Regions from separate parts of the Solibacillus sp. FSL W7-1436 genome, predicted to be linked through region 1. Evidence: riboswitches for the same ligand, from Rfam matches in the RefSeq annotation. Region 1 holds a riboswitch; the other holds the start of a gene.
The links. Region 1 has a riboswitch for S-adenosylmethionine ahead of MKX73_RS02225 (methionine ABC transporter ATP-binding protein). Riboswitches for the same ligand answer to the same signal wherever they lie in the genome.
Positions count from the first base shown of each region.

Region 2: another riboswitch for S-adenosylmethionine. It lies ahead of MKX73_RS05130 (bifunctional homocysteine S-methyltransferase/methylenetetrahydrofolate reductase); the one in region 1 lies ahead of MKX73_RS02225 (methionine ABC transporter ATP-binding protein).

Region 1 is NZ_JBBOWV010000001.1:431,638-435,562, reverse strand. Features, by position in the region: gene MKX73_RS02250 (acyl-CoA dehydrogenase family protein) at 1-415, shown strand, start outside; gene MKX73_RS02245 (arsenate reductase family protein) at 742-1,098, shown strand; gene gcvH (glycine cleavage system protein GcvH) at 1,179-1,559, shown strand; gene MKX73_RS02235 (toprim domain-containing protein) at 1,650-1,976, shown strand; gene MKX73_RS02230 (thioredoxin family protein) at 1,984-2,286, shown strand; SAM riboswitch class I at 2,348-2,450, shown strand; gene MKX73_RS02225 (methionine ABC transporter ATP-binding protein) at 2,595-3,623, shown strand; gene MKX73_RS02220 (methionine ABC transporter permease) at 3,616-3,925, shown strand, end outside.
Region 2 is NZ_JBBOWV010000001.1:1,026,155-1,030,079, forward strand. Features, by position in the region: gene metH (methionine synthase) at 1-508, opposite strand, end outside; gene MKX73_RS05130 (bifunctional homocysteine S-methyltransferase/methylenetetrahydrofolate reductase) at 501-2,345, opposite strand; SAM riboswitch class I at 2,448-2,545, opposite strand; gene hemG (protoporphyrinogen oxidase) at 2,633-3,925, opposite strand, start outside.

The sequences.
Region 1 (3,925 bases):
GAAATATTTAGTGAAAAATGCGAAGAAGATCGCAGTACTTGCAGCAGGTGCAGCAGCACAACGCTATGGCGCAAAACTGGATGCAGAGCAAGAGCTGTTAGTGAACATCGCGAATATTGCGAACCAATTATACGCAATGGAATCTGCAGTAATCCGTACACAGAAAGCAATCGAGCGTGACGGAGAAGAAAAAGCAGCACAAAAAATTCTTTATACTCAAATTTTCTGTCAGGAAGCATTCGCAGAGATCGAAAAAGAAGCGAAAGAAACATTAATCGCTTCAGTTGAAGGTGACGATGCACGTATGATTTTATCGGCATTACGTAAATTAACGCGCAACAACCCTTACAACTTAATTCCGAAAAAACGTGAAGCTGCAGCGAAACTGATCGAAGCAGAAAAATATGTAGTTTAATAATTTGATTGTAATCGGGTGCATGGCCGTGCACCCGGTTTTTCTATGAATTTTCTAATAAAACAGGAAATGTTCTAATAAGATCTTAAAAGTTCTAATATATCGGGAAACTTCTAATATAAATACACTATCTTCTAATATGTCACCGGAATTTTCAAATAAGTGAAGCCATTCTTCTAATATCAGTTCACTATGTTCTAATATCTTCACACATCTTCTAATAAAAACCATATCCATTAAATGTCCGGTCATGCGAACACATTTTTGATTTGTCCTTCTATTTCCGTTACAATATAGGGAAATCCAGGGCAAAAAGGAGTACTTACATGACAGTAAAATTCATCCAATATCCGAAATGTACAACTTGTAAAAAAGCGCAAAAATGGCTAGACGAGCAAGGTGTGGACTATGAAAATATTCATATTGTTGAGCAGACACCATCTAAAGAGGAACTTAAAGCAATTTACGAAGCAAGCGGAGTGCCTTTGAAGAAATTCTTTAATACTTCGGGCATGAAATATCGTGAATTAGGCCTGAAAGATAAACTGCCGACAATGTCCGAAGATGAGCAATTGGAGCTATTAGCATCGGATGGTATGTTAATTAAGCGACCGCTCGTTACAGATGGAAAAAAATTAACTTTAGGATTTAAGGAGTCTGACTTCTTAGAAACTTGGAAATAAACAGTTATTCACATTGTATTTCCGAACGAAATATGGCAAAATGAACTTGATTGTACTACATATATTATGGAGGTTTTCGAATGAGCACACCAAAAGAGTTACGTTATTCAAAAGAGCATGAATGGGTTAAAATTGAAGACGGTAAAGCGACAATCGGTATTACGGATTTCGCACAATCTGAACTGGGCGATATCGTATTCGTAGAATTACCTGAAGTAGGCGATGAAATTTCAAAGGATCAGCCTTTCGGTAGTGTAGAATCTGTTAAAACAGTTTCTGAACTATATGCACCACTTTCTGGTAAAGTTGTAGCAATCAACGAAGAATTATTGGACAATCCAGAATACGTAAACGAATCTCCATACGGCAATGCATGGATGGTTACTGTTGAGTTAACTAGTGAAGCTGAAGTTGAAGAATTATTAGACGCAGATGCTTACACTGCATTAATCGAACAATAATATGAAACACTAAAGCCTTCTAATTAAAGGTTTTAGTGTTTTTTTGTTATTCTATATATAAAGGTGACGGATGAAAGGAAGCGTGTATGGATGGGAAAATGCATCGTTGTTGAAGGTCGTGCCGATAAAATGAGATTACTTCCGATATTAGCTGAGGACGTGACGATCATATGTACAAATGGCACAATAAGCGAAGTCAATTTGATTGATTTATTGGAAGACTATGAGCAAGATGAAATTATCACGATGTTTGATGCAGATAAAAACGGTGAAAAGTTACGTAAACTGATGAACCGTGCATATCCCGAAGCGACACAGCTAATCATACCTCATGAATATGTGGAAGTAGAAAAAACACCTACTAAAATCTTAAGGGATATTTTACTACAGGCAAAATTTTTAGTAAAAGAAGGATGACAGTATAATGGAACAATGGACGAAACAGCAGTGGGAACAGAACGTACAACAGCATGATCAGACAGCTTTTTTCTTATATACGCCTATGTGCGGCACATGTGAAGTGTCGGAAAAAATGTTGGATGTAATTGAGAAATTACTCCCAGATTTACCACTTGGTATGGCAAATATCAATTATTTAGGGGATTTGCCATATGAGTTGAAAATTGAAAGTGTACCTTGTTTAATCGTTTCAGACAACGGGGAACTAACGGATAAAATTTATGCGTTTAAATCCGTACCGTTTTTGTATGAAATATTAAAAAAGTAATTGACGTATTCACTTTGTCGTGATAAAGTAACATTCATAATAATAAAACTTAATAACGTTACTCTTATAAAGAGAGGTGGAGGGAAGTGCCCTATGAAGCCCGGCAACCAGCGTTTACGCAAAGGTGCCAATTCACACAAAGTTTAAACTTTGAAAGATGAGAGAACGGTTTACCGTATAAATGTATGTGAAACCTTTCTACTTGTCATGGTAGAAAGGTTTTTTTCATTCAACGGAGGTTTTGGATGAAAAAGAACATGATTTTGAAATAGCAAGCAGGTTATTTCGATTTAGAAGGAGTACAACCGATGATTGATATACAAAATATTACTAAAGTGTATAACACGAAAAACGGTAAACTTACGGCAGTTGATAATGTAAGCTTATCGATTAACAAAGGAGAAATATACGGTATTATCGGCTACAGTGGTGCCGGTAAAAGTACAATGATCCGCCTGCTGAACGGTTTGGAAAAGCCAACAACAGGGTCTGTCATTGTAGGCGGCCAGGATATTGCAAAAGCTTCCGGGGCAAAATTACGAGAAGCGCGTCAAAAAATAAGTATGATTTTCCAGCATTTCAATCTGCTCTGGTCCCGTACAGTCGAAGAAAATATCGCATTCCCACTTGAAATTGCAGGTGTTTCAAAAGCTGACCGTGAAAAGCGAGTAGAAGAGCTGATTGAGCTCGTTGGTTTAAAAGGAAGAGGGAAAGCATATCCTTCACAGCTGTCCGGCGGTCAAAAGCAGCGTGTGGGCATTGCAAGAGCGTTGGCAAACAACCCGGAAGTGCTTTTATGTGATGAAGCGACTTCAGCGCTTGATCCGGAAACAACGGATTCCATTTTGGAATTACTGCTCGATATTAATAAAAACATCGGTCTTACAATTGTACTCATTACACATGAAATGCATGTTATCCGCAAAATCTGTAACAGAGTAGCGGTAATGGAAGCCGGAAAAGTTGTGGAGCAAGGTGATGTATTGCAAGTGTTCCAGCATCCTCAAGCACCAATTACGAAAAACTTCGTATCACAGGCTTCTGGTGAAACGCAGGAAACACAAGCATCACTAGAACAAATTTTTGCCAACTATCCAGGAGGCAAAATCGCCAAATTAATATTTGCCGGGGCAACGACAGAACAGCCTGTCATCTCGCAAATGATCAAGCAATTTGACGTAGTTGTAAATATTGTCCATGGTAAAATCTCGAATACAACGGGCGGTTCATTCGGTACATTGTTTATTCATATCAATGGCGAACCGAAAGCAGTCGCGGAAGCATTAAGCTTTTTAGCGAAACAGGAAATTCAAACGGAGGTGATTGAGCATGTTTAATCAATTATTTCCGAACGTCGACTGGGGTAAAATGCTCGAAGCAACATATGAAACAATTTATATGACGGCTGTTGCGACAGTCATCACATTTATACTCGGACTTCTGATTGGGATTGTCTTATTTTTAACGAGCGACAATCAATTATGGGCAAATAAAATTGTCCACTTTTTAACAGGATCATTCGTAAATATTTTCCGGTCGATTCCATTTATCGTCCTGATCATTTTATTGATTCCGTTCACAAAGTTTTTACTTGGAACAATCCGTGGCGCAAATGCAGCATTGCCTGCGCTAATAATCG
Region 2 (3,925 bases), 590 kb from region 1:
CATTCAGCATGTCCTGGGAAGTTTCCATTAAGATTAGATCCGCCCCAGCTTCGATTAGCGCTTTAGCCTGTATATAAAAGTTTTCTTCCAACTCTTCAAATGTAATACCGCCTGTTACCGACAATGTTTTTGTCGTAGGCCCGATTGCACCTGCAACAAAGCGCGGCCATTCTGGTGTCGAAAACTCTTTCGCTGCCTCCAGTGCAATTTCGACCGCCTGCTTATTAATGTCAACCGCCTTGTCGCCTAAGTCATATTCATCTAGAACAAGAGGTGTTCCGCCAAACGTATTTGTACAAATAATATCTGCGCCGGCAGCTAAATATTCACGGTGAATTTTGCCCAAAACATCAGGTCTCGTCAGTACCAGGTTTTCATTACAACCGTCCAAGTCCTCTCCGCCAAAATCTTCATATGTTAGGTTTTCTGCCTGAAGCATCGTCCCCATGGCACCATCGATGATAAGTATTCTTTTTTGTAATTGCTCATGAATCGGGTGATTATACATTCGACTGAACTCCTTTACTTTCCACATCATATTGTTTTACATAGTCCATTAATTCCAGCGTCATATCATAGCGTAAAAACGGTGTAATTAAGTAAATACCGTTAAAGTATTTGCATGCAGTATCGAGCAGCTCTTTCGCAATCGCGATTCCTTCTGCTGTCGATGCTTCCTTGTCATCCCCGCAGGCAGCCATACGCGCAAGTACTTCATCGGACAATTTAATGCCCGGTACTTCATGATGTAAAAATTCCGCGCTGCGTGAAGAAGTAAGCGGCATAATCCCGATATAGATCGGTGTTTCCAAATGCTTTGTCGCTTCATAGATTTCGATAATTTTTTCTTTCGTATAAACCGGCTGTGAAATAAAGTAATCTGCACCATGCTCGATTTTCTTCTCTAAACGGGCAACTGCACGGTCCAGCACGCGGACATTCGGATTAAAGGCAGCGGCTACCGAGAAATTCGCCTGTTTGCGCAGCGATTTCCCTGTAAAAGAACCGCCTTTATTTAGCTGTTTAATAAGAGAAATAAGCTCCATTGACGAAACATCATACACACTCGTCGCTCCCGGGAAATCCCCCACTTTTGTCGGGTCCCCTGTGATGACAAGAATATCATGGAGTTCCAGCGCATCAAGTCCCATTAAATGTGACTGAAGCCCGATTAAATTGCGGTCACGGCAAGTTAAATGCGGCAATGAACGAATTCCATGCTCTTTTAAAATAGCAGCCATCGCGATATTACTGATTCGCGGCGAAGCAAGTGAGTTATCAGCCATCATAATGACATCGGCGCCCGCTTTTGCCAGTTGTTTAGCCCCTTCGACAAATCCGTCAATTTCCAGATGACGCGGTGTATCAAGTTCCACAATAACAGAACGTTCACGTTTAGCCTTTTCATGGAGCGGCTCTTGTTTACGAGGCTCCGGAATACGGACAAATTGTGTTTGCCCATGTTTCGCTTCTTTCGTTTCGATCGGCTGCATATTCGCCAAACGTTTTTTTACAGCCGCAATATGCTTCGGGGTCGTTCCGCAGCAACCGCCAATTAAACGGACTCCCTGGTTTACAAGTTCAACGGCTGCTCGTGCGAAATAGTCGGTTTCCGATTCATAGACAACACGGCCATCTTCAATATCCAATAATGACGCATTCGGGTAAGCCGATAAAAAAGCCTTATCCGGTAAATTGACTCCTTCAAATGCCTGAATCGTATGGAAAGGACCTAAGCGACAGTTGCTCCCCACAATGTCCGCACCTAATCTTTCCAAATCCTGAAGTGCTTCGTTCAGAGACATTAAATTTTGAAGGACGCCCGGTTCCTGCATCGTCACCTGGGCAATGATCGGTAAATCAGTCATTGAACGTAGTAGATGGACACAGTGCGATAATTCTTCAAAATCGTAATACGTTTCCAGTAAAAATCCATCCGGGTTACCAGCTAGTAATACTTCGGCCTGCTCTTGGAATGCAGTTAAAATTTCGTCTAATGTCGCATCACTTTTTCGGATTCCGCGAATACCACCGATCGTCGCCAGAACATATTGCCCATCCAGGGAAGCAGCACGCTTTGCAATTTTTAAAGCAGCTTCGTTAAATTCCTTCACACGATTTTCATAGCCATAACGCGCAAGCTTAATCCGGTTTGCTCCATATGTATTTGTCTGAATAATATCTGCACCTGCCGCAATATATTCACCATGAATTTTCTCTATAATATCAGGACGTGCAATATTCATCTCTTCATGACAATAATCCAATCCATATGAATAAAGAAGTGTTCCGATTGCCCCGTCTGCTGTTAAAACCCGTGTTTGTAATTCTTCAAGTAAACCCATTGCCCTCACTCCATCATTTACAGTATTTTCAGTATATTAACGATATAAAAAAGCCTTCTTTCATTAAATAAAAGAAGGCATAATAGTTATCAACTTAATCCCTTCTCATCTTCTGGCATCCGCCACTGGATTTAGCACCTGACTTAACGTTGGTTGCTGAAGTTTCATCGGGCCAGTCCCTCGACTTCTCTTGATAAGAAAATAATATGAATTTTTAAAATAATTAAATGAATCATAACGTTATCTAATAGTTCCGTCAATACCCTTTAGCTGAATGAAGTATTTCTTTACATAATTCGACTAATAATCTGTTCAGCCGTTTTTTTGCCGTTTGAAATACAGGCACCGATTCCTACACCGAAATAGGCACATCCTGCCAAAAGAACATTCGGGTAATCTGTTCCCAGTTGCTGTATAACTTCCGATAATGCTTCATTATGCGCCAAATCATAACGGGGCATTTGGTCAATCCACTTTGTTACATTGACGACTGTCGGTTCCGCTTCAATACCCAGGCTGAGACGGATATCTTCCAATGCGACTTTCGTCAATTCTTCATCAGACATGGCTGCCAACTCTTCATAATGCGGATTAATATTTTTATAAAACAGGCGAACGAGTAAATTGCCTTCTGCAGACGTATGTTTCCATTTACGGCTCGTCCATGTAGACGCATTGCAAACTAAATCACTATTATGCGAAACGATAAATCCTGTCCCATCTGCCGGTAAAATATTGTCCGGTACATCAAAGCCCACATACATCGTTAAAGCGGATGCCGTTGTAAACTTTTTCAGCTGGTCTTCCAGCGCTTCATTCTGTATGACTTGGCGTACCGTTTCATTCGGGACCGCCAGTACAACAACATCCGCTAAAATTGTTTCATCTTCCAGCACGACTTCATATTGCTCGCCTAATTTATTGATTTGCTTTGTCACTGTCTTTTTCATGAATTCAACTTCCGGCAGCTGTTCTTCTAAACGATCGATCAGTGCCGATAACCCCGAACGGAAAGAAATAAATTTCTTGTTCGCAGCTTTTTCGAATTGCTCACGATGTGCCTCGAACCCTTTAATAATCGATCCGTAGTCGTTCTTATAGTCCACTAAATAAGGCAAAGTGGATGCCAGACTTAATTGATATAAATCGCCTGAATAAACACCAGCCAATACAGGGGCAATTTGCTTGCGGACAATTTCTTCTCCTAAAAAGTATTCCAAAAACGTACCGATCGAGCTTTCTTTTGTAAATCTAGTATTCGGGATTTCTAAATCTTGAAGTGCTCTCTTCTTTCCTTCTTCAGAAATTAATGTACTCGACATGAGCGATTCCACACTCATCGGAATACCGAATGTCGATCCTGCCGGGATTGCATGCAGCTCATTATTCGTATGAATGTAAGAAATGCCTGTTTCGTTATAGACAAGCTCTGATTCAAAATCAAGTTCTTTTACGAGCTTCAATACCTCCGGATGGCGAGCTACAATTGAGTCAGCCCCCGTTTCCATAATAAAGCCTTTATCCTTTTCGGAATGAATTTTCCCGCCTAAATATTCGTTCTTTTCAATCAGTATTAACCG